DNA from 2 places in the Variovorax arabinosiphilus genome. Region 2 is predicted to be linked to the other one. Evidence: predicted binding sites of a transcription regulator. Region 2 holds the regulator's gene; the other holds the start of a gene.
The links. The regulator NrdR, encoded in region 2, represses ribonucleotide reductase genes. The targets are predictions, from matches to a motif close to CACNANATNTNGTG.
Positions count from the first base shown of each region.

Region 1: the regulator NrdR is predicted to act here: its motif matches at 7,016-7,029, upstream of QTH86_RS22020 (ribonucleoside-diphosphate reductase subunit alpha).

Region 1 is NZ_JASZYB010000003.1:747,913-759,357, reverse strand. Features, by position in the region: gene QTH86_RS22055 (hypothetical protein) at 1-305, opposite strand, end outside; gene ffh (signal recognition particle protein) at 364-1,743, opposite strand; gene QTH86_RS22045 (cytochrome C assembly family protein) at 1,854-2,663, shown strand; gene QTH86_RS22040 (PP0621 family protein) at 2,660-2,905, shown strand; gene QTH86_RS22035 (two-component system sensor histidine kinase NtrB) at 2,912-4,600, shown strand; gene QTH86_RS22030 (sigma-54-dependent transcriptional regulator) at 4,605-6,158, shown strand; gene ampD (1,6-anhydro-N-acetylmuramyl-L-alanine amidase AmpD) at 6,151-6,762, shown strand; gene QTH86_RS22020 (ribonucleoside-diphosphate reductase subunit alpha) at 7,118-10,057, shown strand; gene QTH86_RS22015 (ribonucleotide-diphosphate reductase subunit beta) at 10,208-11,437, shown strand.
Region 2 is NZ_JASZYB010000001.1:644,247-655,691, forward strand. Features, by position in the region: gene QTH86_RS03080 (PilW family protein) at 1-799, shown strand, start outside; gene QTH86_RS03085 (pilus assembly PilX family protein) at 796-1,437, shown strand; gene QTH86_RS03090 (pilus assembly protein) at 1,450-5,394, shown strand; gene QTH86_RS03095 (type IV pilin protein) at 5,391-5,828, shown strand; gene QTH86_RS03100 (GspH/FimT family pseudopilin) at 5,825-6,373, shown strand; gene nrdR (transcriptional regulator NrdR) at 6,398-6,841, opposite strand; gene glyA (serine hydroxymethyltransferase) at 6,863-8,107, opposite strand; ZMP/ZTP riboswitch at 8,150-8,277, opposite strand; gene QTH86_RS03115 (lytic transglycosylase domain-containing protein) at 8,322-9,173, opposite strand; gene QTH86_RS03120 (DUF748 domain-containing protein) at 9,809-11,445, shown strand, end outside.

The sequences.
Region 1 (11,445 bases), on a different contig from region 2:
GCCTGGCGCGTCAGCCATGCGTCACCGGTACCCGAGACGGCGAAGAGCCACCAATCGACACCCAGCGCAATGCGTGGGACCTCCCGAAGGGCGTTCTCTCCCGGCAGATCGGCGAGGCCCAGGAACTGGAAGTCCCCCGCTATTTCGCACGGCCCGAGCCGCCGGAGAACATCCAGGTAGTTCTGCGGTGCCACGGTGCGAAGCTGAACGAGCAGGGAGCCAGGGATGGCCGCACGCTGCGGATGGCGCGCGGTCAGATCCTCGATGATCCGTTCGACTTCTCGGATGCGAAGATCCTTGGACATTGCAACCCGTATGGATGGCGCGCTACGGCATCGGGCGGGCTACCACGGCGCAACTGTTTCAGAACGGCAGCTTCGGCCCGCCCATGCCCGGCATCCCCTTCATGCCGCCCATCTTCTTCATCATCTTCATCAGGCCGCCGCCCTTCATCTTCTTCATCATGGTCTGCATCTGCTCGAACTCGTTGAGCATGCGGTTGACCTCCTGAACCTGCACGCCGGCACCGGCGGCGATGCGGCGCTTGCGGGTGGCCTTGAGCAGTTCGGGCTTGCGTCGCTCCAGCGGGGTCATGCTCTGGATGATCCCTTCCTTGCGGCGGATGTCGCGTTCGGCGCGGGTCATGTCGGCCTCGGTCGCCTTGGCGGCCATCTGCTGCGGCAGCTTGTCCATCAGGCTGGAGAGGCCGCCCATCTGCTTCATCTGCTGCAGCTGGCCGAGGAAGTCGTTGAGGTCGAAGCCGGCGCCGCTCTTGACCTTGGCGGCAAGCTTCTGGGCCGCGGCGACGTCGACGCCGGCCGTGACCTGCTCGACCAGCGCAACGATGTCGCCCATGCCCAGGATGCGGCCGGCGTGGCGTTCGGCATCGAACACTTCGAGCCCGTCGATCTTCTCGCTGGTGCCGGCGAACTTGATCGGCACGCCGGTGATCTGCCGCACCGACAGTGCCGCGCCACCGCGCGAGTCGCCATCGGTCTTGGTCAGGATGATGCCGGTGAGCGGCAGTGCGTCCTTGAAGGCCTTGGCGGTGTTCACCGCGTCCTGGCCCTGCATGGCGTCGACCACGAACAGCGTCTCGACCGGGTTGAGCTCGGCGTGCAGCGCCTTGATCTCGTCCATCAGCACTTCGTCGATGGCCAGGCGGCCGGCGGTGTCGACCAGCAGCACGTCGAAGAAGTGCCGGCGCGCATGGTCGATGGCGGCGCGCGCGATGTCGATCGGCTTCTGGTCGGCCGAGCTCGGGAACCACTCGGCGCCGGCCTGCTTGGTCACCGTCTTCAACTGTTCGATGGCGGCGGGCCGGTAGACGTCGCCCGACACGGTCAGCACCTTCTTCTTGCGTTTCTCGATCAGGTGCTTGGCCAGCTTGGCGGTGGTCGTGGTCTTGCCGGCGCCCTGCAGGCCGGCCATGAGGATGACGGCCGGCGGCTGCGCTGCCAGGTTGATGTCGGAAATGCCCTCGCCCATGGTGGCGGCGAGTTCGCGGTTGACGATGCCGACCAGCGCCTGGCCGGGCTTGAGCGAGCCGAGCACTTCCTGGCCGAGCGCCTTCTCTTTCACGCGCGCGACGAAATCGCGCACCACGGGCAGGGCCACGTCGGCCTCGAGCAGCGCCATGCGCACCTCGCGCAGCATGTCCTGCACGTTGGCTTCGGTGATGCGGGCCTGCCCGCTCATCGTCTTGACGAGCCGGGAGAATTTTTCGGTGAGCGCGGTGGCCATGGAAGGTGCCTTGTGGCCCGCAGGCGCGGGCGCTATGAATTGGGGGCGAAACGCCGGGGCGGCGTTGCGACGTGCGACGAGCGCTGCGGGCCAGCCCTTATCATCGCCGCATGATTTTAGCGAGCCCCTCCCCACTCGGCGTGGCACTGGGCATCGCCACTGCCGGTGCCTATGCCTTGACGGCCGCCGCGGCCCCCCGATTGAACCGACAAGCCACCCAATCCGCACTGGGCCTGGCCTGGCTGCTTCATGCACTGGCGCTGGGCGTCGGGCTGATCAGCGCCATGCCGCGCTTTGGCTTCGCGCCGGCGCTGTCGGTCATGGCGTGGCTCGTGCTCACGGTGTATGCCGTTGAAAGCCGCATGTTCCCGCAGCTCACCGTGCGCCGCACCCTGGCCGGGCTGGGCGCGCTGGCCGTGCTGCTGGCCGTGCTGTTCCCGGGCACGCCGCTGCATGTGTCGGCCTCGCCCTGGCTGCCGCTGCACCTGGCGCTGGGCATCGCGTCGTACGGCCTGTTCGGCGCGGCGGTGGTGCATGCCTGGCTCACGACCCGCGCCGAGAAGCAGATCCGCCTGGCGACCGAGCCGGAAGCCAGCGTGCCGCTGCTCACCCTGGAGCGCCTGACCTTCCGCTTCGTGAGCGCCGGCTTCGTGCTGCTGTCGGCCACGTTGCTGGCCGGCCTGCTCTTCAGCGAGACGCTTTACGGCGCCGCCGGACAGGTCTGGAAGTGGGACCACAAGACGCTGTTCTCGGTGCTGGCCTGGCTGACCTTCGCGGTGCTCCTGATCGGCCGCGCCCGCTTCGGCTGGCGCGGCCGCACCGCACGGCGCGTGCTGTACGCGGGCGCCGCGCTCCTGCTGCTGGCTTACGTCGGCTCGCGCTTCGTGCTCGAAGTGCTGCTGGCACGAGGCGCCGCATGAAGTACCTGCTGGTCCTCTTCGTGGTGGCGGTCGGTATCTGGCTCTGGCGCAAGAACAGACAAGACGAGATACGCGAACGCGCCGCAGCGCCGAAGCGTTCAGCGCCGCCCGCGGTCGGGGCGCCGCAGGCGATGGTGCGCTGCGCCCACTGCGGCCTGCATCTGCCGGCGACCGACGCCCTGCCAGGACCGGGCGGTGCGCTGTACTGCAGCGCGGCACATCGGCGCGTGGCCGAAGGCTGAGAAGCTGTGGCCTCCCTGCTCTGGTCACGCGGCGACCCCCTGACCGACTGGGCCGCGCTCGATACCCGCACCGAACGCGACACCGCGCTGCAGCGTCTGTGGCGCGGTTTCATGACGGCGCGCTGCTTCGTGGCCGCCGTGCTGCTGCTGCTGCAGTTCGTGACCTATGCCATCGGCCAGTCGGTGCACTGGATCGCGGTCGGCCTCTCGTCGGGCTACCTGATCGCGGCACTCCTGGGTGCGCGCTTCGCGCCCTTCCGTCCGCCGATCCGCAACTTCGGCACGGCCTGGGCGGTGACGATCGGCATCGACCTGGCGACCTTCACCGCCCTGCAGGTGCTGCAGGTCGGCAGCATCAACTACACGCCGCTGTTCGCGCTGCCGGTGCTGATGGGCGCGGTGCTCGGCACGGTCACCGTGGGCCTGGGCACCAGCGCGGCCGTCACGCTGCTCCTGCTGGCCGATGCGGGCTGGCGCTGGATCGATTCGTCGGGCGACGCCAGCGCGCGCTTCGTGCAGGCGGCGCTCACCGGCACCGGCCTGTTCGTCGTGGCGCTGCTGGCGCACGAACTCGCACGGCGCCTGGCGCGTGAAGAGGCGCTGGCGCAGCGCGGACGCAGCGCGGCGCAGATGCATGCGCAGGTGAACGATCTGGTGATCGAGACGCTGAGCGAAGGCGTACTGGTGATCGACGCCGACGGCCGGGTGCATGCCGCCAACCCGGCGGCCGACGTGATCCTCGGGCATGGCCTGGCGTCGATGACGCCGCCCTTCGTGCTGGCGTCGCAGCCGGCCTGGCGCCCACTGGCCGCGCTGGCCGGGCGAACCTTCTCGCGGCGAGCCGCGCAATCGCGCGAACTGCCCCTGGCGCAGGCCCAGGGGCCGGCACGCGAGGTGCGGGTGCGCACCCGGCTCACGCCGTCGAGCGACCGGCGCAACGACAGCCTGTGCGTGATGTTCCTGCAGGATCTGCGCGAGCTCGAGGCCCGCATCCGCACCGAGAAGCTGGCGGCGATGGGCCGCATGTCCGCGGCGGTGGCACACGAGATCCGCAACCCGCTGGCCGCGATCACGCAGGCCAGCGCGCTGCTCAGCGAAGACCTGACCGACCCGGCGCATCGCCAGCTCACCGCGATGGTCGAGCAGAACGCGCAGCGGCTGGCACGCATCGTCGACGACGTGCTCGACGTGGCGCGCGCGCGCCAGCAGCGCGTGCTGCCGCTGGACGAGCAGCTGTCGCTCGATCCGACGGTGCGCACGCTGGTCGACGAGTGGGTGCAGCAGACGCACCGCGGCGTGCAGGTGGTGCTCGAGGCCGGCGCGGTCGACGTGCGATTCGACGTCGAGCACCTGCGCCGCATCCTGGTGAACCTGCTGGACAACGCGGCGCGCTACGCCAGCGCAAGCGACGGCGCCATCCAGGTCCACACGCGCAACGGCACGGCCGGGCGCGCCAGCCTGCAGGTGTGGAGCGACGGCGCACCGCTCGACCCCGCGGTGCAGCGGCACCTGTTCGAACCCTTCTTCTCGTCGGAGAGCCGGTCGAGCGGCCTCGGCCTGTTCCTGTGCCGCGAACTCTGCGAACGGCACGGTGCCACCATGGGCTACGAGCGCTGCCTCGTCGCGCGCGGCAGTCCGGAAGGCAACGCCTTCTTCGTCCACTTCGCGGCCGCCGAAGGGCGGCTGACACAATAACGCCGTGAGCACTCCGAACCCGTCCGCGCCGCGCATTGCACAGATCCTGGTCGTCGACGACGAGCCCGACCTGCGCACCCTGTACGAACTGACGTTGCTGCGCGAGGGCTACCGCGTCGAAGCCGCCGGCAACGTGGCCGAGGCGGAAAAGCACCTGCAGGCCGAGCGCTTCGACGTGGTCATCACCGACATGCGCCTGCCGGACGGGCTGGGCATGGAAATTCTCCAGCGCATCCACCGCGAGCAGCGCAGCGAGCGATGCATCGTGATGACGGCCTACGGTTCTGCCGAGAACGCGGTCGAGGCGCTGAAGGCCGGCGCCTTCGACTACCTCACCAAGCCGGTCGACCTGAAGCAGTTCCGCGGTGTCGTGGCGTCGGCGGTGCAGGCACAGCTCGCGTCGGCACGCCCCAGTGCGCCGTCCACCGGCACCGTCGACCCCGCACGCAGCATCGAATCGACCGTCGGCGGGAACGGCAATGCCGCACTGGCCCGGCTGGTCGGCGACTCCGAGCCGATGCGCCTGGTCAAGTCGCGCATCGCCAAGGTGGCGCGCGGCATGGCGCCGGTGCTGGTGCGCGGCGAATCGGGCACCGGCAAGGAACTGGTCGCACGCGCCGTGCATGCCTGCAGCCAGCGCAGCGACGGCCCCTTCGTCGCCGTCAACTGCGGCGCCATTCCCGAGAACCTGCTCGAAGCGGAATTCTTCGGCGCGCGCAAGGGCTCGTACACCGGCTCCGCGGCCGACCGCGACGGCTACTTCCAGGCAGCCCGGGGCGGCACGCTGTTCCTCGACGAGATCGGCGACCTGCCACTGGCGATGCAGTCCAAGCTGCTGCGCGCCATCCAGGAGCGCAGCGTGCGGCCGATCGGCTCGACGCAGGAAGACGCCGTCGACGTGCGCATCGTCAGCGCCACCCACAAGGACCTGCAGGCCGAGGTGCAGACGGGCCGCTTCCGGCAGGATCTGTTCTACCGGCTCAACGTGATCGAGATCGCCGTGCCGGCCCTGCGCGACCGGCGCGAGGACCTGCCCGCGCTGTGCGCCGCGCTGCTCGCGCGCATCGCGCACGACGCGGGCATGGACGTGCCGGTGCTGTCGCCGGCGGTGATCGACAGCCTGGCCGCCCACCCGCTGCAGGGCAACGTGCGCGAACTCGAGAACCTGCTGCACCGCGCGGTGGCCCTCAACGACGGCGACGAACTGCACCTGGACTTCGAGCCGAGCAACATCGCACCGCTCGAGCGCGTGTCCGACCTCGCGCCGCTATCGATCGCTGCACCGCCCCCGGCACCACCGCCGCCACCGGCCGCGGCCTTGGCGGTTGCGCCGATACCCGCGCACGTGGACGCGCCACCGGCCGTGCCCGCCGACCTGCAGACCTACCTCGACCAGCAGGAGCGCGAGATCCTCGTGCGTGCCCTGCGCGAGAGCGGCTTCAACCGCACCGCCGCGGCCGCGCGGCTCGGCCTGAGCCTGCGGCAGATCCGCTACCGCATTGCGCGGCTGGGTATCGGCACGCCCAACGGCAACGACGACGCCGGCGGCGATGAGTGACGCTGGCCCAGCCACTTCAGACCTCTGGCAGGACGGCTGGCTGCGCAGCGCAAACCGTCTGCCCTCGCCGAATTTCGGCCCGCGGCCGCCGGGCGCGCACATCGACCTGATCGTGCTGCATTCCATCAGCCTGCCGCCCGGCCGGTATGGCGGCGACGAAGTGCAGCGGCTCTTCACCAACCGGCTCGACTGGGATGCGCATCCGTACTTCCAGCAGATCCGCGGCGCCGAAGTCTCGTCGCACTTCTATGTGCGGCGCGACGGCGCGCTCTGGCAGTTCGTGAGCTGCGACGCGCGCGCCTGGCACGCCGGCGCCTCGGCCTGGCGCGGCCGCGGCAACTGCAACGACGACTCCGTCGGCATCGAGCTCGAAGGCCTGGAAGGCCAGACCTTCGAGGCGGCGCAGTACGCCACCCTCGCCGCGCTCTGCCCGGCGATCGCGCAGCGCTACCCCATCGGCTTCGTCGCCGGCCACGAACACATCGCGCCGGGGCGCAAGCACGACCCCGGTGCGGGCTTCGAGTGGGCGCGCCTGCAGGCCGACACCGGGTGGCCGAGCGCGATGTTTCCGCCGCCGGTCTTGCCACAGACAGCGAACCGCTAAAAATTTTCAATCGAGGCTCGGCACCCGATGCCCGGCCGATCGACCAGTGCGCGGCGCCAAGTCATCGGCCGCCGTCCAGCAACCATGCGGCTTTCAAGCCCAAATCCGCCGGAAAAGTGCATGGCTGCTGGCTTCGTTCAGACTGATGCAGTCACCATGCGGCATGCGCCGGCCTCTGCGCCTTGTGTGACTTTTTTCACGGACATTGATCTTCGTGAAAAACACTACATCTAGTGATTGTGACCCCCCTACACACTAGATATAGTGTGCTGCCCGACCGGCATCCCCCGGTCGACCGCGCCGGACGCCGCTTCCGCCACGCGCCCCCAACAAGAATTTGCCAACCGAGGACCGAATGCAAACAGCTCTGAACACCCCGTCCACCACCTCTCGCGCAACGACCCCCTCGCCCACCGCCGGCGCGGCGGCCCGCGACAGCGCCGGCTCGCCTGCCGGCAGCGCCCTCGCGCACTACCAGATCATCCGCCGCAACGGCGCCGTGGTGCCCTTCGAGCCCAACAAGATCGCCATCGCGATGATGAAGGCCTTTCTCGCGGTGCACGGCACGCAGGGCGCGGCATCGGCCAGCGTGCGCGAAACGGTCGACACGCTGACGCAGGCCGTGGTGCGTGCCATGGTGCGTTCGCGTCCGGGTGGCGGCACCTTCCACATCGAAGACGTGCAGGACCAGGTCGAGCTCGGCCTGATGCGCGGCGGGCACCACGAGATCGCCCGCGCCTATGTGCTGTACCGCGAACGCCGCACGCAGGAGCGGTCCAAGCAGGTCGCGCAGGAAACGCCCGCGGCACCGACGCTGCACGTGCTGGACCGCGGCGAGCGCGTCGCCCTCGACCTGAACGAACTCAAGGGCCTGATCGAATCGGCCTGCGAAGGCCTCGGCGACAGCATCACGGCCGCCCCGATCCAGGCCGAGACGATGCGCAACCTGTACGACGGCGTGCCGCTCGACGAGGTCTACAAGGCGTCGATCCTGGCGGCCCGCACGCTGATCGAAAAGGATCCGGACTACACCTTCGCTACCGCGCGCCTGCTCCTGCACACGATCTTCAAGGAGATCATCGGCCGCGAAGTGATGCCCGCCGAACGTGCCCAGGCCTACACCGACTACTTCCCGCAATTCATCAAGAAGGGCGTCGACAACGACCTGCTCGACGAGAAGCTGCTGCAGTTCGACCTGCCGCGCCTGGGCGCAGCCCTGAAGGCCGAACGTGACAACCAGTTCGACTACCTCGGCCTGCAGACCCTGTACGACCGCTACTTCCTGCACGTGCGCAAGACGCGCATCGAGTTGCCGCAGGCCTTTTTCATGCGCGTGGCCATGGGCCTGTCGCTGGGCGAGATCGACCGCGAAGCGCGCGCCATCGAGTTCTACGAAGTGCTGTCGTCCTTCGACTTCATGTCGAGCACGCCCACGCTGTTCAACGCCGGCACACTGCGCTCGCAGCTGTCGAGCTGCTACCTCACGACCGTGCCCGACGACCTGGACGGTATCTACGAGTCGATCAAGGAAAACGCGCTGCTGTCGAAGTTCGCCGGCGGCCTGGGCAACGACTGGACCCGCGTGCGCGCCCTGGGCAGCCACATCAAGGGCACCAATGGCGAATCGCAAGGCGTCGTGCCGTTCCTGAAGGTCGTGAACGACACGGCCGTGGCCGTGAACCAGGGCGGCAAGCGCAAGGGCGCCGTCTGCACGTACCTGGAAACCTGGCACCTCGACATCGAGGAGTTCCTGGAACTGCGCAAGAACACCGGCGACGACCGCCGCCGCACGCACGACATGAACACCGCCAACTGGATCCCCGACCTCTTCATGCGTCGCGTGATGGAAAAGGGCAACTGGACGCTGTTCTCGCCGTCGAACGTGCCCGATCTGCACGACCTCTTCGGTGCCGACTTCGAAAAGGCCTACGTCGCCTACGAAGAGAAGGCTTCGCGCGGCGAGATCAAGCCTTCGCGCACGCTGCCTGCGGCCGACCTGTGGCGCAAGATGCTCACGATGCTGTTCGAGACCGGCCACCCGTGGATCACGTTCAAGGACGCCTGCAACGTGCGCTCGCCGCAGCAACACGCCGGCGTCGTGCACTCGTCGAACCTGTGCACCGAGATCACGCTGAACACCAGCGACACCGAAACCGCGGTGTGCAATCTCGGTTCGGTCAACCTGATCAACCACTTGAAAGACGTGGCCGGCGCCAAGGTGCTCGACCAGGACAAGCTCAAGAAGACGATCTCGACCGCGATGCGCATGCTCGACAACGTGATCGACATCAACTACTACGCGGTCAAGAAGGCGCGTGATTCGAACCTGCGCCACCGTCCGGTCGGCCTGGGCCTCATGGGCTTCCAGGACGCGCTGTACGAACTGCGCATTCCCTACGCCTCGCAGGAAGCGGTGCAGTTCGCCGACGAGTCGATGGAAGCCATCTGCTACCACGCCTACTGGGCGTCGACCGACCTCGCCAAGGAGCGTGGCAAGTACTCGAGCTACAAGGGCTCGCTGTGGGACAAAGGCATCCTGCCGATCGACACGCTGGACCTGCTCGAGAAGGCGCGGGGCGGCTACGTCGAGGTCGACCGCTCGGCCACGCTCGACTGGGACGCGCTGCGCCAGAAGATCAAGGCCGACGGCATGCGCAATTCGAACTGCGTGGCGATCGCACCGACCGCGACCATCTCGAACATCATCGGCGTCGACGCGTCCATCGAACCCTGCTTCGGCAACCTGTCGGTCAAGTCGAACCTGTCGGGCGAGTTCACCGTGATCAACCACTACCTGGTGCGCGACCTGAAGCGCCTGGGCCTGTGGGACGACGTGATGGTAATGGACCTGAAGCACTTCGATGGCTCGCTGCGTCCGATCGACCGCGTGCCGCAGGACGTGAAGGCGCTCTACGCCACCGCCTTCGAGGTCGAGACGACCTGGCTGGTCGAAGCGGCCGCACGTCGCCAGAAGTGGATCGACCAGGCGCAGTCACTCAACATCTACATGGCGGGCGCCTCGGGCAAGAAGCTGGACGACACCTACAAGCTCGCCTGGCTGCGCGGTCTGAAGACCACCTACTACCTGCGCACGCAGAGCGCGACGCACGCCGAGAAGTCGACCGTGCAATCGGGCCGACTCAACGCCGTGTCCTCGGGCGGCAGCAACGACGCGCCGAAGATGAGCGCGATCGAAGCCGCTGCTGCTGCAGCGCAAGCGCAGCTCAATGCGATGCCCGCCACCGACATCGCGTTCTGCGGTGTCGACGACCCGACGTGCGAAGCGTGCCAGTGATGTCAGCGTGATGCGAATGTGATTCGCGGCATCGCCCGACAAAATGCGATGCATGCGAACAACATAAGCAAGAGATAATTCGGGCGCGATGTGAGGCTGCACTTTGCAACTCGCATCGTTGCTCACATAATTTGAGCATTGGATTTTTCTATGTTGACCTGGGACGAAGAAGTCAAGCCATCCTTGCCAAAGGACATGCCACAAGGATTGCAGCACTCACCATCGCAAAGCGGCGCACCTGTCGCCCGCTCGATGGAATTCCCGACGCCGCAAACAGCCTCCACCGCCACGCCTGCGCCTCGCACGACGCTCGATGACGGCGCATCGGCACCGGTCCGCCAAGCTGCTCCAGCACCCGTCGCGCGCCGCGTGAACGCTGCGGACAAGCGCATCATCAACGGCCAGACCGACGTCAACCAGCTGGTGCCGTTCAAGTACAAGTGGGCCTGGGAAAAGTACCTCGCCACCTGCGCCAACCACTGGATGCCGCAGGAAGTGAACATGACGCGCGACATCGCGTTGTGGAAAGACCCAAACGGCCTGACCGAGGACGAGCGCCGCATCGTCAAGCGCAACCTCGGCTTCTTCGTGACCGCCGATTCGCTGGCCGCCAACAACATCGTGCTGGGCACCTACCGCCACATCACGGCGCCCGAGTGCCGCCAGTTCCTGCTGCGCCAGGCCTTCGAGGAAGCGATCCACACGCACGCCTACCAGTACATCGTCGAATCGCTCGGCCTGGACGAGAGCGAGATCTTCAACGCGTACAACGAGGTCGCCTCCATCCGCAACAAGGACGAGTTCCTGATCCCCTTCATCGAAGCGATCAGCGACCCGAACTTCAAGACCGGGACGCACGAAACCGACCAGACCCTGCTCAAGTCGCTGATCGTGTTCGCCTGCCTGATGGAAGGCCTGTTCTTCTACGTCGGTTTCACGCAGATCCTGGCGCTCGGCCGCCAGAACAAGATGACCGGCGCCGCCGAGCAGTACCAGTACATCCTGCGCGACGAGTCGATGCACTGCAATTTCGGCATCGACCTGATCAACCAGCTCAAGCTCGAGAATCCCAACCTTTGGACGGCAGAGTTCAAGGCGGAGATCAAGGCCCTCTTCCTGAAAGCCGTCGAGCTCGAATACCAATACGCCGAAGACACCATGCCCCGCGGTGTGCTCGGCATGAACGCCTCCATGTTCAAGGGCTACCTGCGGTACATCGCCAACCGGCGCGCACAGCAGATCGGCCTCGAGACGCTCTTCCCGAACGAAGAAAACCCCTTCCCCTGGATGAGCGAAATGATTGACCTGAAGAAAGAGCGCAATTTCTTCGAAACCCGCGTGATCGAATACCAGTCGGGTGGTGCGCTCTCCTGGGATTGAGCTTTTTA
Region 2 (11,445 bases):
GCTGCGCTTTGCCCGCTACGTCGTGCAGAGCGTGGTGCGCCAGGCCGGCTATGCCGACTACGCGCCGGACCGGCTGAGCGACGGTGTCGCGGTGATCGCAAGCAATGCGGTGCTCCTGGGCAACGGTGCCGGGACCGACGAGCTCAATGTCGTCGGTGCGACCAATGCGACGGTCAAGAGCAACGACGGCAGCATCGGCGCCCACGATACCGACGACAAGGCACAGAACGATTCGCTCCTGGTCCGCTTCTTCGGCCGCAGCAAGGCCGACGCGGACGTCGCCGACGACACGATCATCGACTGCCTGGGGCATCCCCAGAAAGGGCCGTCTGCCACGCCGACAGCCGCCGATCGTGTCTGGAGCTTCTTCTATGTGTCGGTCGGCAGCGACGACGTGCCCGCCCTCTACTGCAAATTTCGGACGAAAGCAGGAGGTTTCCACTCGGAGCAACTGGCCCGCGGCGTCGAGAAATTCAAGGTCGTCTACGGCTACGACGGCGATGGCGACAGCGTGCCGGAAACCTGGCTCGATGCCAAGGCGATCGATGCCCGCGCCAAAGCCGCCGGGACGCAGGTCAGCGTCGAGTGGCGGAAGGTCGTCGCGGTGCGCGTGGGCATCGTCGTGCGCAGCGATCGTGCGAATGGCGACCTGAAGAAGATCGAAGGGCAGTCCTACACGCTGTACCCGCTCGGTCCGGCGTTCAAGGACGTGGCTTTCGAGCCGCCGGACGATGGTCGCTTCCGGTCCGTCGCGACGTTCACGCTGATGCTGCGCAACGTGGTGAAGGACCCGGCATGAGCAGGTCCATCGCGCCCTCATTGCGACGTGATCGTTCGGGCGGCTTCTCCCTGATCGTGGTATTGCTGCTCCTCGTGGTGGTCACCGTGCTCGGCGTGGGCGCCGCGCGGCTCTCGCTCGTGAACGAGCGCAGCGCTCGCAGCGACCGTGACCAGGAGATGGCGCTGCAGGCGGCCGAGGCCGCACTGGTCGATGCCGAACTGGACATCCTCGGCCCCAATGCGAACGCGGCATCCCGCCTCTGTCTCTTCAACAACAAGGATGTCGCGCCCTTCGTGGAGGGGTGTGGCAGCAATACCAACCTGGGCCTCTGCGCGCCGAGCGCGCCGGGCACCACGCCCGCGTGGATGAAGGCCGATCTCTCGCCTGGCAGCAAGACCTCGGTCGCCTACGGCACCTTCACCGGCCAGACCTTTGTCGTCGGCAAGGGGGCAGCGCCGGCGGCCTTGCCGCGCTACATCGTCGAGGTCATGCGCAACAACGGGGGCTGGCAGGCCAACCGGCTGGAGAGTGCCCGCGCGGGCCAAGCCACCCACATCTTCCGCGTGACAGCCATCGGCTTCGGCGTCGATACCGACACGCAGGTGGTCTTGCAGACCAACCTGTACAAGCCGGCCGTCAGTGCCGGCTGCCCTTGAGAGGACTTTCCCATGTTCGAGATTCGACAAGGCGACCTGAAAGCCGCAGCCATGGCGATGGTGTTGTGGCTGTGCACGGCCACCCTGTTGGCGGGTGCCGCCCCCACGGCCCCGCTGCCGCCCGACGCCAGGCTGTCCGACGAGCCGCTGTTCTCCACCACCTCGCGGGTCAAGCCCAACATGGTGCTCGACCTGTCCGTGGAGTTTCCGACGACCGGCGCCGCCTATCGCGGCGACTTCGACATCACCAAGTCGTACATCGGCTATTGGGACCCGATGGGCTGCTACGACTACGTGCTGGCCGATCGCCAGTTCAAGCGGACGGCAAGCGCCAGCCTGTCCGGCAAGGCCATCGTCTGCGCGCAGCGATGGAGCGGGAACATGCTGAACTGGGCCGCATCGTCGGCCATCGACATGCTGCGCTACGCCATGACCGGCGGCGATCGCGTGGAGGACAGCACGACCAACACGGTGCTGCAGCGTGCGGTGTTGCAGGACAACTTCTACAACGCGGGCTTCAACTTTCCCGCGCGAGTCCTGGATGGCAATCTGGACAAGCTGACGCCGCTGTCGGGCACGTTGGGGGCCAACGGGAGCATCCGCATCGCGAACTGCCGCGACCAGCTGTTCATCGGCGCCACGTCCACCGGCAGCTGTACCAACCCGGGCACCGATCAACTTTATGGGCCCGCAGGAGCCGGCCCGTACTTCGCGCGCGTGCAAGTCTGCTCGTCCGTCGAAGGGCCGCTGCGCAGCGACCTCTGCGCCAAGCAGCCCAGCGGCTACTACAAGCCGGTCGGCACCATCCAGACGTATTCCGAGAAGATGCGCTTTGCCGCCTTCGGCTACCTGATGGACAACACCAACGCACGTTACGGCGGTGTGCTGCGCGCGCCGATGAAGTTCGCCGGCCCCACCGCGGAGAACGCCAAGTTCGAGAAGATCGCCAACGAAGCTGCGGAGTGGGATGCGACCACCGGCGTGTTCGCCGCCAATCCTCTGGCCAGTACCGAAGGCTCAAGCGGTGTCGTGAACTACCTGAACCGCTTTGGCCGGACGGGGCGGGTCCCCGGCACCTACAAGACCCTCGACACCCTCGGCGAGCTGTACTACGAATCGCTGCGGTACCTCCAGGGCCAAGCGCCCAGCCCACAAGCCACGGCCGGCATGACGGATGCGATGAAGGATGGCTTCCCGGTCTACAACGAGACCCCGAAGTGGGGCGGCGGCGCGCAGACCGGCTGGGACCCCGTGACCGCAAGCTGCCAGCGCAACTATGTCGTGGCGATCGGTGACCTGAACACCCACCACGAACATTCGCTGCCTGGTTTGCACAACGATGGGCTGGATGGCTGGCCCTCCGGCTTTCGGGCCGCGGACCTGTCCAGACTGGAGCCCGACACGGCGTTGTGGTCCAGCGTCGTGGGGGCCTTCGAGAACGCGGAGACCCTCGGCTACACCGTGCCCGGTGGTCCAGCGGGGTTGACGACACGCGGTAACGAGGCCGGTCCGCGCGCCTACGAGTACAAGAACGGGACGCCGATCACATCGTCCAACATGGCCAGCCTGGACAGTGGGTCCGATCAAGGGGCGCTGGGGTGGGCGGGCCTGGCGTATTGGGCGAACACGCAAAGGATTCGCGCCGACTATCCGGACGTTCGGGTGAAGACCTACACCATCGACGTCGACGAGGGGGGCGACGGAACGATCCGCCAGCGAAAGCGCGGCAGCGCCTACTACCTGGCTGCCAAGTACGGCGGCTTCGACGACAAGAACAAGGACGGGAACCCGTTCGTCACCGCGCCGGCCGCCGGCGACAAAGAGCTGCTCTCGAACACCGAGTGGCAGTCCGGTGTGGACGACGACGGCCTGCCGAAGCCGGCGAACTACTTCCTGGCGAGCAAGCCCGACGAGATGATCGCCGCGATTCGTCAGATCTTCGCCAAGGCGGGGGCTGCCAGCGGCACGATTGCGGGCGGTGCGCTGTCCGGCACCCGCGTCGCGGCGAGCGGCACGCGTGTCTACATCCCGCAACTGGACAGCACGCGCTGGTCGGGGTCGCTGCTGGCGTACCCGCTGAGCTACGACGCCAAGGCCGGCGCGGTGAGCAAGGCCGACACGCCGACCTGGAGCGCGGGCAGCCTCCTGACCGCTGCGAACAAGCCGGAGGCACGAAAGATCTACACGCAGCTCGGCACCAGGGCCGGTGCGGAGTTCAACTGGACCGTGCTGGGCAGCGACAAAGCCCGGGCCGATGCCCTGAATGCGGAGCCTTTCTCGCAGACGGGTGCAAAGGACGATCTGGGCGAGAAGCGGGTGGCGTATCTGCGCGGCGATCGGCGCGCGGAAGCCGACAAGGTGGGTGGCATCTTCCGGGTGCGTGATTCGGTCATGGGCGACGTCGTCAACTCGACGCCGCTCCTGGTCGGTGCGCCCAGCGCCACGGTGCAGGGCGCGGGCTACGACGCCTTCATGACGGCCCACAAGGGCCGGCAGCATGCCGTGTACGTCGGCGCCAACGACGGCATGCTGCATGCCTTCGCCGCGGACAGCGGTGCCGAACTCTTCGCCTATGTGCCGGGCTCGCTGTACGCCAAGCTCGGGAGCTACACGTCGCCGGACTACATCCATCAGCCCTACGTCGACGGCAGCGCAGCCGCTGGTGAAGTGCAATTGGCGAATGGCACCTGGCGCACGGCGCTGGTGTCGGGCCTGGGTGGCGGTGGCCGTGGCGTTTTCGCACTCGACGTGACCGATCCGTCGGCGTTCGGTGCCAGCAGCGTCCTGTGGGAGTTCACCGGCGAGGATGACGCGGACATGGGCCATGTGACGCAAGCGCCGCGTCTGCTGAAATTCCGGACCGTTGCGGCCAAGGACGGCAAGCCGGCCGTCTATCGCTGGTTCGCTGTGGTGCCTTCGGGCTTCAACAACGGCAACAAGACAAAGGCCGCGGCACTCTTCCTGCTCTCGCTCGACAAGGCGGCCGCAGCGCCTTGGCAGCGCGGCGTCAATTACCACAAGATCGTGTTGCCGGACCCGGCCGACAAGACGATGGTCAACGCGCTCGGCCCGGTGGGCGATTTCGCGGCCTCGGACAATTCCACGCGCCTCTTGTACGCCGGCGACACACAGGGCAATCTGTGGAAGTTCAGCTTCACCGAAGATGCGCCCTGGAGCGAAAGCGGCAAGGCCCTGGCCCTGAACGGCACCCCGCTGGTGGTGGCGCAGGACGGCATCGGGCAACGCCAGCCCATCACCGTCGCGCCCGAGGTGGGCGCCGGTCCGAACGGCGGCGCGATCGTGCTCTTCGGCACGGGGAAGTTCGTCGAGGTCAGCGACCTGTCGACACGGCGGGCGCAGACCATCTACGGCGTCTACGACAACGACTCGGCGATCCCGGTGGACCAGGCGCGCACGCAGCTCCAGTCGCGCGAAGTAGCGCCGGACGCCAAGGGCCAGTTCAGCATCACCGGCGACGCGTTCGTCCACGGGACCTACGACGACAAGACCTCCCGGCGCCGAGGCTGGTACTTCGACCTGCCGGAGGCCACCAACAACGGCGAGCGGCAGGTCTCGCGGATGGTGCTGAGCGATGGCTATCTCGTCTTCAACACGCTCATCCCGAACCCGAATGCGTGTGGTGCGGGAGGGGGAGGGCACAGCTGTGCGGTCAATGCGATGACCGGCCTGTCGTCCGGCAGCACCTGCATCCCGTCCACCATCGGCCTTCTCAGTTCGCCGCTGGTCATCCAGGAGGGGGACGGCGCCTACACGTCCACGGATTCCTTCGGACGCCGGCAGGAGACGAAGAAGGTCGCCGTCATCAACCTGGGGACGGGAGCGGGCGACGGCCCCGGGGCGACCATCACGCGTCCCATTGAGGGCGGCAAGGTCTCGCAGATCGCGGGTCGGCTCAACTGGCGGCAGGTCCTCAACTACAAGGACATCAAGCAATGAAGCGGCCTTTTTCATGCGGTCGCTGCGTCTCGACGCGCGGTTTCACCCTGATCGAGTTGATGATCGTGGTCGCGGTGATCGCGATCCTTGCAGCCATCGCCTATCCGTCGTACATGGACGCCGTGCGCAAAGGCTGGCGCGCCGAAGCGCGCACGGCACTGATGCAAGAGATGCAACAGCAGGAGCGCTTCTACACGCAGGTGAGCAGCTACCGAACACCCGTCTTCAAGGCCGACTCGGGGGACACGCCGGGCAGTGGAAAGTACACGCTGGCGGCGAGCGTCTGCGAGGGGGCACCCGACGTCCGGCGTTGTGTGACGCTGACGGCTCGGTTGAAGGATGGCTTGACCGATCCGCGGGTGGGTGACATCTCGATCAACAGCCGGGGTGAGAAGAGTTGCAGTGGCGACGACAAGGAACGGTGCTGGAAATGAGGCGGCGCACGCACCTTTCGGCGCGCCTGCGTGGCTTCACGCTCATCGAACTGATGGTCGTCGTCACGCTGGTGGCCGTGCTGAGCGCGATCGCCGTGCCCAGCTTCCGGGATCTTCTGCTAAACCAGCGGTTGGCGGCGAGCACCAGCGAGTTCGTCGCGGCGCTGAGCATGGCACGCGCCGAAGCGCTCAAGCGTTCGCAGACCGTCACGCTGACCCCCAGAACAATCAACGACTGGAACAGCGGTTGGGAAATCAAGAGCACCGTCGAGGGCGTCGCCACCACTTTGCGCGCCTTCGATGCGTTGCCTGGCGGCGTGACCGTGGATGCGGGACTGGGCAATGCCTTGGAAGGCAAGCTCAGCTACGACGCCAATGGCTTCTCGCGCAAGGGCGATGCGTACCAGATGGGCTGTATCGCGTTCAAGGCAGAAAGCGGGCGTCGCAGCGCCGTGGTGGTCTCGGCATCGGGACGCCCAAGGGTTTGTGATCCCGACAAGAAAGGCGATTGCGCCACCAGCCAGTGCAATGCCGCGGGCAGGTGAACTGCTGCGGCAAGCGGATCAAGCTCAAATGTCCCGCAGCAGCTGCCGAAACTCGTCCACATCCTCGAAGCTGCGGTACACCGAGGCGAAGCGCACGTAGGCGACCTTGTCCAGCTTCTTGAGTTCGCGCATGACGAGTTCGCCGACCTTGGTCGACTCGATCTCCCGCAGACCACTGGACAGCAGCTTCTGCTCGATGCGAAAGAGGGCGCCGTCGATCAGCTCGATGCTGACCGGCCGCTTGCGCAGGGCCAGCATCATCGATGCGCGGACCTTGGTCGAGTCGAAGTCGGCGCGGCTCCCGTCCTTCTTCACCACCACCGGAAAGTTGACGTCCGGTCGTTCGTAGGTCGTGAAGCGCTTTTCGCAGTCGCCGCACTGGCGGCGGCGACGGACGAAGTCGCCATCTTCCGAGACGCGGGTCTCGACGACCTGCGTCTCGGCATGACCGCAGAACGGGCACTTCATGCGGTCAGACCTTCTTCGTGCTCAGCGGTAGACCGGGAAGCGGCTGGTCAGCGCATGCACCTTGGCACGCACGGCCTCGATGTTCGCCGCATCGCGCGGGTTGTCGAGCACGTCGGCCACCAGGTGGGCGGTGGCGCGGGCTTCCTCGTCCTTGAAGCCCCGGGTGGTCAGGGCCGGCGTGCCGATGCGCACGCCGCTGGTGACCATCGGCTTCTCAGGATCGTTGGGAATCGCGTTCTTGTTGATGGTCATGTGGGCGCTGCCCAGCACGGCCTCGGCTTCCTTGCCGGTGATGCCCTTGGAACGCAGGTCGACCAGCATGACGTGGCTTTCGGTGCGGCCACTCACGATGCGCAGGCCACGCGCCGTCAGCGTCTCGGCGACGATCTGCGCGTTCTTCACGACCTGCTGCTGATACGCCTTGAACTCGGGCGCCATCGCTTCCTTGAAGGCCACGGCCTTGGCGGCGATCACGTGCATCAACGGGCCGCCCTGCAGGCCGGGGAAGATGGCGCTGTTGATCGCCTTCTCGTGCTGCGACTTCATCAGGATGATGCCGCCGCGCGGGCCGCGCAGGCTCTTGTGGGTGGTCGAGGTCACGACGTCGGCGTACGGCACCGGGTTCGGGTACACGCCCGCGGCCACCAGGCCGGCGTAATGGGCGATGTCGACCATGAAGATCGCGCCGACGTCCTTGGCTACCTTGGCGAAGCGCTCGAAGTCGATGCGCAGCGAGTAGGCCGAGGCCCCCGCGATGATCAGCTTGGGCATCGATTCGTGCGCCTTGCGCTCCATCGCGTCGTAGTCGATGGCTTCGTTCGCGTCCAGGCCGTAGCTCACCACGTTGAACCACTTGCCGCTCATGTTCAGCGGCATGCCGTGGGTCAAATGGCCGCCTTCGGCCAGGCTCATGCCCATGATGGTGTCGCCGGGCTTCAGGAAGGCGAGCATGACGGCTTCGTTGGCCGAGGCGCCGCAATGCGGCTGCACGTTGGCGGCGTCGGCACCGAAGATCTGCTTGATGCGGTCGATCGCCAGTTGCTCGGCAATGTCGACGAACTCGCAACCGCCGTAATAGCGCTTGCCCGGGTAGCCTTCGGCGTATTTGTTGGTGAGCTGCGAGCCCTGGGCGGCCATGACGGCCGGCGAGGCGTAGTTCTCGCTCGCGATCAGCTCGATGTGGTGTTCCTGGCGGGCATTCTCGGCCTGGATAGCAGCCCAGATTTCGGGGTCGGTCTGTTCGACCAGGATGTCGCGGTGGTACATGGCAGTCCTTTGAAGACGGTGGTCCTTGTTCTTCAATCAAACAAGGGCTGCCCAGGCGAACGGCTGATCGCCCGGCGGTTGCCGGGCGGTACGCTTCCCAGTGGTAGTCCACGTCAGCGCTGTCGGCCCTGTGGGGGGCGCGGCGCCTATCGCCAGTCGCGTACCTCGCGAGTGTAGCCGAGGGGCGATGCCCTCGGCCGGCGGCGAGGATCGATCAGGAGTCCGCGAGCAGCGCCACCTTTTCCGGGGGCGTCACGGCTGTCCCGTCCGGCTTGGCCGGCGCAACCACCTGCACGGGCTGGCTCTGCGGTGCCTGTGCACGCAGCGCCGGCGGGGCGACCGGCGGTGCCTTGCCGCCCGCGACCTGAACCAGGCGCGCGTGTTCGGCCATCACCTTGGCGGCGTAGCCGCCGTCGTCGTCGAGGTTCGCGGCGCCCACGTAGTAGCGCAGACCGGCTTCGAGCGAGCCGGCGCGGGCGATGCATTCCTGCAGCACCTTGACGCCCACGCGCATATTGGTGACAGGGTCGAAGGCCGTGAGCGTGCCGCCCGCGCTTTCGTACTTGTCCTCGTGGATACGCGTCATGACCTGCATCAGGCCCTGGGCGCCCACATGGCTCTGGGCGAAGGGGTTGAAGCTCGACTCCACCGCCATGATCGCGAGGATCAGCGTCGGGTCGAGCTTGGTGCGCTTGCCGAGTTCATAAGCTTCCGCCACCAGAACGCTCAGGGGCTCCGCGGCCACCCGGTACTTCTTGCTGAGCCAGTAAGCCACGGCAGCTTGCTGCTTAGGCAGGTCGAGCGGGCTCGCGGCCGTCGTGCGGTCGATGGCGGTGGGCGTCAGCGCCGTGGCTTCGGGCGCAGGCTTGCGCGATTCGAGCCAGGTGGCGAGTTGCGCTTCACCGGTGGCACGCAGGTCCGGGCGTGCGGCCAAGGCCAGCACGACGAACACCGTGGCAAGCCCGAGCAGGGCGAAGCCGTTGTGCGTGATTTCAAAAAAGCCGTCGACCACATCGGAACCGAATGTCCGTAGCCCGCGGGCTGTGGTCTCCAACGTCTTGTTCATCGCTCTTCCTTTCTGTGCGGCGTCTGAAGATCACGCCGGAGGGCGAGAGGTCGGACGACAGCGCTTGGATTGGTACGTACCAGGTCAGCGCGAGAAGGAGGGGCGCTGACAACATGGTGAGGCCGAAAGTATTCGGCGGCGGATCGGGACGGCCCGGGGGGAGAGGTAGTGAGAACCGGGCGAGGCGGATTCTAGGAGCGGCCAAATACACGGTCAAGCATAAGGATGTTCTTCCATATGCTATGTAGGTTGAAGCCGCCGATTGCTTTTCTGATAGCCAGATGGGCATCTTGATTGTCAATCTGTGTTGCCGCAGCGGGTCGAAAAGCCTAATCTGAGGGCGTCCGATCTGATCGGGCATGTACCGAAGTCCAGCGGTTCGAGAAGCGATTCGAGAACCCCGCGGCGGAGGCCAACGGCGGCAATCTCTTGCTGCCAGCACGGGCGGAACGATTCACTTCCACTCGAGCGAAAGATGGCAAGGGCCTCGTGCCCGCCATCGAGCCCGGCGGCAAGACTTCAGGTCGAACCGCCGGGCTTTCTCGTTTTTGCGCCCGTCGCGGCAAACTTCTCGATGCGCAGCCTTCGCTCGGAAGCAGGGCTTCGACCCCCTCCATTTGCGGCACACTCGCCCGATGGATGTCGCATCGTTGAAGAAGAACAAGTGGTTGCGTCGCGGAGGCGTCGCGCTGGGGGTGTTGTTGGTCCTCTGGGTTCTGGCCTGGCTGGCCGTGCCGCCCCTGGCGAAGAGCCAGCTGCAGAAGATCGCCACGGAGAAACTCGGCCGCCAGGTCACGGTCGGTGCCGTCGACTTCAAGCCGTGGTCGCTCGAACTGGCACTGACCGATCTGCGCATCGCTGCAGCGGACGGCGGCCAGCCCCAACTGGCCATCCGCCGGCTGTACGCCGATGCGGAGCTGCAATCCTTGCTTCGCCTGGCACCGGTGATCGACGCGGTGAGCGTCGAAGGCCCGGCCGTCCGCCTGACGCATCTGGCCGACGGCAGGTACGACATCGACGACGTCCTGGCCAAGCTCGCGAGCCCGCCGGATGCGCCCAAGTCCGACCCCGCGCGTTTTGCGGTCTACAACATCAGCGTGACCGATGGATCGGTGGATTTCGACGACCAGACGGTCGGCCGCAAGCACGCGCTGCGCGATCTGGTGCTGAAGGTGCCCTTCCTCAGCAACCTGGAATCGAAGCGCGAGGTCACGACCGAGCCCAAGCTGGCCTTCACGCTCAATGGCAGCGCCTTCGACTCGGCCGCCTTCACCACGCCGTTCGCCGACAACCGCAAGACCGATGCGCAACTGCGCTTCAAGGGCCTCGACCTTGCGCCGTACCTGGGCTACATCCCGGCCGGCCTGCCGGTCCAGGTCAAGGCCGGCCTGCTGGACGCCGACCTCAAGATCGACTTCGAACAGGCCGCCGTGGCGGGCCTGAAGATCACCGGCACGGTCGAAGCGCACCAGGCCAGGCTGGCGGATACGAAGGGACGCGACCTGCTCGGCTTCGACGCCCTGAAGGTCGCACTGGTCGACGTGCGGCCGCTCGACGGCGTGATTCATCTGGGTGAGGTGGCGCTCGCGGCGCCGCAGCTCGTCGTGGCGCGTGATGCGGGGGGGCAGTTGAACCTGCTGGCCACCGATCCGGCCACGGGCGCGACACAGAAGGTCGCTGCGCCCAAGGCGCCGGCCAGTGCGGCGGTGGCTCCGGCAGAGAAAAAGCCGATGCAGATCACGGTGGACAAGGTCGTGCTGAACGGTGGCCGCATCGGCTGGCGCGACGAGACCACCGCACCGGCCGCGGCGGTCGATGTGTCGGAACTCGCCATCGAGGCGAACGGCATCACCTGGCCGACGGCGAAGCCGGCGCGGTTCAGCGGGTCGACCCGGGTGGCCGGTGCCGGACTCAAGTTCCAGGGCGAAGCGACCGACAAGGTCGCCAGCGTGCAGGCGGAGGTCGACGCGCTGCCGCTGTCGCTCGCAGCACCCTACCTCGCGCAGAGCCTGGAACCGACGCTGGACGGCAAGCTCAGCGGACAGATCGAGGTGTCCTGGAACGCGCCCGACCTCAAGTTCAAGGCGCGCCGCCTGTCGGCCGACGGCTTGGCACTCACCCAGGGCAAGACGGCCCTGGCGAGCGTCGGCCGCTTCGAACTGGTCGATGCCGAGGCCGACATGACGCAGCACACGCTGGCCATCGCCTCGTTCACCGCGACGAACCCCAAGGTCCGCATCGAGCGCGACAACGAGAAGCGCTGGATGTTCGA